3 regions of the Nitratireductor sp. GZWM139 genome follow, and region 2 is predicted to be linked to each of the others. Evidence: riboswitches for the same ligand, from Rfam matches in the RefSeq annotation. Region 2 holds a riboswitch; each other region holds the start of a gene.
What was found. Region 2 has a riboswitch for thiamine pyrophosphate ahead of NDI72_RS13715 (YkoF family thiamine/hydroxymethylpyrimidine-binding protein). Riboswitches for the same ligand answer to the same signal wherever they lie in the genome.
Positions count from the first base shown of each region.

Region 1: it holds a riboswitch for thiamine pyrophosphate, as region 2 does, so the genes downstream of both, thiC (phosphomethylpyrimidine synthase ThiC) here and NDI72_RS13715 (YkoF family thiamine/hydroxymethylpyrimidine-binding protein) in region 2, are expected to answer to the same signal.
Region 3: it holds a riboswitch for thiamine pyrophosphate, as region 2 does, so the genes downstream of both, thiB (thiamine ABC transporter substrate binding subunit) here and NDI72_RS13715 (YkoF family thiamine/hydroxymethylpyrimidine-binding protein) in region 2, are expected to answer to the same signal.

Region 1 is NZ_JAMQML010000014.1:64,752-66,979, forward strand. Features, by position in the region: gene thiC (phosphomethylpyrimidine synthase ThiC) at 1-1,212, opposite strand, end outside; TPP riboswitch at 1,326-1,450, opposite strand; gene argE (acetylornithine deacetylase) at 1,560-2,228, opposite strand, start outside.
Region 2 is NZ_JAMQML010000010.1:94,618-96,845, reverse strand. Features, by position in the region: gene NDI72_RS13720 (ABC transporter permease) at 1-610, opposite strand, end outside; gene NDI72_RS13715 (YkoF family thiamine/hydroxymethylpyrimidine-binding protein) at 615-1,223, opposite strand; TPP riboswitch at 1,217-1,329, opposite strand; gene NDI72_RS13710 (DeoR/GlpR family DNA-binding transcription regulator) at 1,446-2,207, opposite strand.
Region 3 is NZ_JAMQML010000004.1:82,607-84,834, reverse strand. Features, by position in the region: gene NDI72_RS06135 (ABC-F family ATP-binding cassette domain-containing protein) at 1-188, opposite strand, end outside; gene NDI72_RS06130 (thiamine diphosphokinase) at 192-839, opposite strand; TPP riboswitch at 933-1,094, shown strand; gene thiB (thiamine ABC transporter substrate binding subunit) at 1,132-2,136, shown strand; gene thiP (thiamine/thiamine pyrophosphate ABC transporter permease) at 2,175-2,228, shown strand, end outside.

The DNA of each region.
Region 1 (2,228 bases), on a different contig from region 2:
GATAACCTGACAGTCCTTCTCCCAGGCGATCTTCGTCAGTTCGCCCAGCGTTTCCAGCTCGGCAAACTGGGCTGCGTCATTGGCGTCGGCGATGGAGCCGGGCCGCAGGCCGTCGCCCAGCGAGAACGACACGTCATAGGCGCGGCAGATGTCGCAGATTTCCGCAAAGTTCTCGTAGAGAAAGCTCTCCTTGTGATGGTGCAGGCACCACTTGGCCATGATCGATCCGCCGCGCGAAACGATGCCCGTGACACGGTCGACCGTCAGCGGAATGTAGTGCAGGCGCACACCCGCATGGATGGTGAAATAGTCGACGCCCTGTTCGGCCTGTTCGATCAGCGTGTCGCGGAACACCTCCCAGTTCAGGTCTTCGGCAATGCCGTTCACCTTTTCCAGCGCCTGATAGATCGGCACGGTACCGATCGGCACGGGCGAATTGCGGATGATCCATTCGCGGATGTTGTGAATGTTGCGGCCGGTCGACAGGTCCATCACCGTATCGCCGCCCCAGCGCGTCGCCCACACCATCTTTTCCACTTCCTCTGCCATGGAAGAGGTGACAGCGGAATTGCCGATATTGGCGTTGATCTTCACAAGGAAGTTGCGGCCGATGATCATCGGCTCGGCTTCCGGGTGGTTGATGTTGGAGGGGATCACGGCCCGGCCGCGCGCCACCTCGTCACGCACGAATTCCGGCGTCACGAAATCGGGGATCGATGCGCCAAAGCTCTCGCCGTCGCGGGCAAGCGCGGCCTTGGCCTGCGCGCGTCCGAGATTTTCACGGATGGCGATGAATTCCATCTCCGGCGTGATGATGCCGGCGCGCGCATAGGCGAGCTGCGTGACGGCCTTGCCGTCCTTCGCTTTCAGCGGCTGATGGCGAATGGGAAATTCCGGCGTCAGCCGGTCCCCGGTGGCAAAACCATTGTCTTCCGGTTTGACGTGGCGTCCCTCATAGGCTTCCACGTCGCCGCGCGCCTTTACCCAGGCGTCGCGGATGCGCGGCAGGCCCCTGTCGATCTCGATCAGCACGTCGGGATCAGAGTATGGGCCGGAGGAATCGTAGACGGTCACCGGCGGTTCGCCGGCGCTTGGATGCACGGCGATTTCGCGCATGGGCACGCGAATCTCGGGGTGAAGCGTTCCGGGTTTGTAGACCTTGCGCGACGCCGGCAACGGGCCGGTGGTTACGGTCGGGGCAAATGCGTCCATGGGTTCAGAGCCTCCTCTGCTCGTTCAGCAATGGAGACCCAGTTCGTGCCGAGAGGAGGAAGAGCTGTGACGTTCCTGTACGGAAACGGTTTTCGGCCGCGATAAGCCTGTGACCCGCCAAGCATGCACCATCCCTACGCCAGTATGAACTGGATCAGGTTCATCGGGTCACTGCGCTGCATGGAAAACCATGCCAGCAGAATCTCAGCCCCTTGGCGGGACCCCCCAGGTGAGGCTTTAGGGTGGGCGAAGGCGGTGCTGCTTGTCAAGCAGGCTGACGCGGTTGTGCAGAACTCTGCGTCAGGGGAGGCCCGGCCGCGATGAGCGGCCGGGCCGGAATGCTTAGGTCAGGCCGGTTCGGTGACCTTCCGGGCGACTTTGCCCAGGAAATCGAGGCAAAGGTCCAGCTGCTCGATGGCAACGAACTCGTCGGGCTTGTGCGCCTGGCGGATCGAGCCGGGGCCGACGATCACCGAGGGGATGCCGCCGATGGTCTCGAACACACCGCCTTCCGAACCGTAGGACACCTTGCCCGACCACTCCGGCATGATGTCGCGGAAGAAGGCGAAGCCGTCGGTCGACGTGCTGTCGCCCATCGCCGGATAGGCGAAAATTTCTTCCCATTCGATGCCGGTTTCGGCCCATTTCGCCTGCATTTTCGGCAAAATTTCTTCGTTTGCGCGCTTTTTCAGAGATTCCAGTTCGGCCCGCGCATCATGGGTCGGCAGGCTGCGAATCTCGAAGGTGAAGCTGCACAGATCCGGCGTCACATTCGTGGCGACGCCGCCGGAAATCATGGTCGCCAGCATGGTCGAATGCGGCACCGTGAAGTCGCGGTCGAAGGGGCCTTCCTCGCCGATCTGCTCACCGCGTTCGGCGATCATCGAAACGATGCGCGCTGCGTAGTCGATGGCGTTGACATGATCGGGCGCGAAGGAGGAGTGGCCGGACGTGCCATGCACATGGCAGCGCATGGCGATCTTGCCCTTCTGGCCGGTCACCAGCGTCATGTCGGT
Region 2 (2,228 bases):
ATTCGGAGAAGATCGCGGCGACCACGGCATAGGTGATGGAGATCCGCAGGCCGGCGAAGAAATAGGGCATGGCCGAGGGAAAACGCGCCGCCCGGAACACTTTCCACCGCGACGCGCCCATGGAGCGCATCAGCGTTTCGATTTCGGGATCGGTGGATTCGTAGCCATCGACCAGCGCCACCAGCATGGGAAAGAAGGTGACGAGCGCCACGAGCAGGATTTTCGGTGTGAGACCGAAACCGAACCACAGGACGGCCAGCGGCGCGATGGCCACCAGCGGCAGGGTCTGGCTGACGACAAAGATCGGGAACAGCGCCCGCCGCAGCTTCGGCAGGAAATCGAGCGCCACCGAGAGGGCAAAGGCGATGCTGACGGAGAAGGCAAAGCCGGTCAGCGTCGCGCTCAGCGTCGGCAGCGTGTTCTCCCACAGGAGGGCGCGGTTGACGCCCATCTGTTCGATGACGCGCGAAGGCGCAGGCAGAACCAGCGGCGAAATGCCCGACAGCCGCACATAGATTTCCCAAAGGAGGATTGCACCGGCAACGCTTGCCAGGGCAGGCAAGCCGCGCACCAGCCGTCCGCCCGCAGGACGGGGCCGACCCTGAGACATGGGGTCAGGCCGTGGAGGGGCTGTTGGCGGAAACGGTCAAATCGACCGTCACATGGCCTTCGGGCGGACCAAACCGGCAAAAAGCCTGTTCGAGCGTTGCGAAAACTGGGCCTGCATCGCCGGTGAGACGGCTGCAGAAATTCTTGGAACGATCGAAGACGCCGCTCGACTTCAGGAAGTCGATGCAGCCCATGATCTCCGCCATGTGATCGCCGGCGCCCATCACGTAAAGCGAGAACTGCGCGCGTGCGATTTCCGACGTGGTCTTGGCATTGGCCACTGCTGCAAGCGCCGCCTTCTGCCGTTCGGCGAGCGGCTCCGACGGATTGGCGAGTGCAGAGGTGCTGCAGATCGGATCGTCGGGCTCGCCGGGGCAGCCGCGCGATAGCGTGGCGCGCAGCACCACATGATGGCGGGTGGATGCGGCGGCGACATAGAAATCGCGCAGCGCCGGAAACAGCACTTCGGGCGGGCCGACGACGAGCGTGGAGATATCGTCGGTCTCGATCCGCAACCGGTCCCGGTAAGGATCGAACGCGGAGAGCGACGACATGATGACGTCGACGAAATTGTCGGTCATCGGATAAAGGGAAAGCTGCGCACCTGCGAACATGATTGTCCTCCTTGCTCCGCTGGCATTACCCAGATCAGCTTCTAGGGCCCGAGGATTTGCACCCTCATCTCAGCCGCGGCGATACGCGGCACCCCTGTGGATGCGCGGAACGAACCAAATCCCGAGACGGAAAGCAAGTTGATTGTGCAGGAACTGTTTGGTCGGAGAACAAATGTACAGCTTTCCCACAGGCGTGGTGCGCCGGTGGGCTGAACGCCCCCGTCAGGCGGGGCAGGTAACCGTCACATCGGCCTGACGGAGCGCTTCGGACAGGTCTTCCGGCGGCATACTGTCGACGATCAGCGAATCGACTTCGGCAAAGGAGCAGACGCGCACCAGCCCCTTCCGGCCGAACTTGGAAGCATCGGTCACGACAACCCGGCGGCGACCACGCGCCAGAACCGCATTGCCGAACTGCGCCTCCTCCAGATCGTAATCCATGATGCCGGTCATCGCGTTCACCGCGCCGGCGGAAATGATGGCGTGATCAACGCTGAAACGGCTGACGAACTCGATGGCGGAAAAGCCGAGCGCGGAGCCACTGTCGCTGCGCAACTCCCCGCCGGCCATGTAGACCTTGTTGCCATTGACGGTCGCCAGCGTGCGGGCAATGTCGGATGAGTTGGTAACGACGGTCAACTGCCGGTGGTCCAGCAGCGCGCGCGCCAGAAGGCTGGTGGTGGTGCCCGTGTCGAGCATCACGGACTCGCCATCGCGGATCGTCGCGGCGGCCAGTGCGGCGATGGTCTCCTTGGCCTGCCGGTTCTCCCGCATGCGCCGCTCGAACGGCGCTTCGCTGACCACGGACGGCAAGGCGATGGCGCCATGCATGCGCACGATGGCGCCGCGCCCGGCGAGCGCCTTCACATCGCGGCGAACGGTTTCCACCGACACCTCCAGATGCTGCGCCAGATCATTGACGCCCATTGTGCCCTGCTCTGTCAGAAGATCCAGAATCCGACCATGGCGGGGGGAATAGTTCATCTGCGTTGCCCTTACCGGTTA
Region 3 (2,228 bases), on a different contig from region 2:
AACACCTCGCCATCCTGCGGCTCCACGAGGCCGGCGGCGATCTTCAGAAGTGTCGACTTGCCGGAGCCGTTGCGCCCGACCAGCGCAAGCCGCTCGCCGGGGCCGACCATCAGCGATGCGCCATCGAGCAGCGGCGTGCCGCCGAAGGTCAGGCGAATGCCATCAAGCTTTAAAAGAGGCGGCGCCATGGATCAGTGTTCTCCGTCGTTGGAAAGATGGGCGACCAGAAGCGCCCTGCCCTCTTTGAGGGTAACCGCGAGTTCGCCATCGACCACATTGGAAAGGGTCAGCGACGAGCCGAAAGGAACCTCGACCGCATCGAGCGGCCATTTGGCCCCTTCCACGGTGAGGCCGGAAAGGGCCGAAAAGCCGAGGATCGAAAACAGCGTTTTCTGCGGATAGTCGAAGCGATGGCGTTTTCCGGGCAGCAGCGGCACGCCTTCCTGCACGCCGCTTGTCAGCCGCGTCTTAATGCCCTGTTCTGAAAGCTGAAGCGCCTGCGCGAGATGCAGGAACATGTGATCGGGCCGCGCGCCGCCGAAAGCACCCACGAGAACGAGGCTCGTCGCGCCCGCTTCCAGCGCTGCGGCGATGGCGAGTTCCCCGTCCGTCTTGTCCTTGTCGGCGGGAAAGGCGCGGCGCGGCACCCGGGCATAGGCCTCGGCCATGCCGTCCGGCTCGGAATCGAAATCGCCGACCCACAGCTCCGGCATAACGCCCAGAAGCGCTGCGTGACGCATGCCTGAATCAGCCGCGATGATGCGGCTGTCGGCGATTTCGGCATCGAGTGCCGGCGTGCGTGTGAGATCTCCGCCCAGGAGAAGGGTAAACAGGCTCATGGTCGAGGCCCATATCATGCCGGCGGGCAAGCGCCAACGGCGTTCGCGCCATTCCGCCTCTTGCGCCAGCCCCTGCCGCGCCCTATTTTCCCGGTCGCTCTAACGGGGTGCCGGCGGATTGCCGGCTGAGAGGCCCAGTGGTTGAAACGGATGCAGCTTTGCCTTGATCAAAGGAAAGCCGCATCAGTGGAACCCGGCCAACCCGCTGAACCTGATCCGGTTTGCACCGGCGGAGGGATTAGACGCTTTTCGCACAGCGCCTCATTCCCCAACCAAACGAGAGGAGGCGCAGATGCGCGCGACCACACTGCTTTCCACCATGGCGCTTGGCACGCTGGCCATGGCCGGCCATGCGGCGGCCGAAGACAAGCTCACCGTCTACACCTATGAGAGCTTCACCTCCGACTGGGGCCCCGGCCCGGCGGTGGAGAAGGCGTTCGAGGCGGAATGCGGCTGCGACGTGGATTTCGTTTCCGTGGCCGATGGCGTGGCGCTTCTGAACCGCGTGAAGCTCGAAGGCAAATCGACCAAGGCCGACATCGTGCTCGGTCTCGACAACAACCTCGTGCACGAGGCCCGCGAGACCGGCCTGTTTGCGCCGCATGGCGTCGACATGGGCAGGGTGAACGTGCCGGGCGGCTTCGAGGACGACATGTTCGTTCCGTTCGACTACGGCTATTTCGCCTTTGTCTATGACACCGAGGCCATCGAGACCCCGCCGGCAAGCCTGAAGGAGCTGGTGGAGAGCGACAGCAATCTGAAGATCGCCATTCAGGACCCGCGCACCTCCACGCCGGGCCTCGGACTGCTGCTCTGGATGAAGGCCGTCTATGGCGACGACGCAGCGCACGCCTGGGGCAAACTGCAGGACAAGGTGCTGACGGTGACGCCGGGCTGGAGCGAGGCCTATGGCCTGTTCACCAGCGGCGAAGCGCCGATGGTGCTGTCCTACACCACCTCGCCCGCCTATCACCAGATTGCCGAAGATTCCGAGCGCTACAAGGCGGCGGGCTTTGAAGAAGGGCATTATCTTCAGGTGGAAGTGGCAGCACAGACCGTGAAGGGTGCGGAAAACCCGCTGGCGCAGAAATTCCTCGCCTTCATGACCGGTCCCGGCTTTCAGGACGCGATTCCCGAAACCAACTGGATGTTCCCGGCCGGCGAGACATCGGAGCCGCTCAACCCGGTGTTCGACACTCTGGTGAAGCCGGGCGAGACGCTCGAATTCTCATCGAAAGAGGTGGCGGAAAACCGCAAGGCCTGGGTCGATGAGTGGCTCTCGGTGATGAGCCGCTGACCGTTTCGCGCGCGCCCGACATGGAAAGACGCCCCCTGATGGACAGGCGTATCGCAGCGGGACGGCTTGCGCTGGCCGCTGTCGGCCTGCTG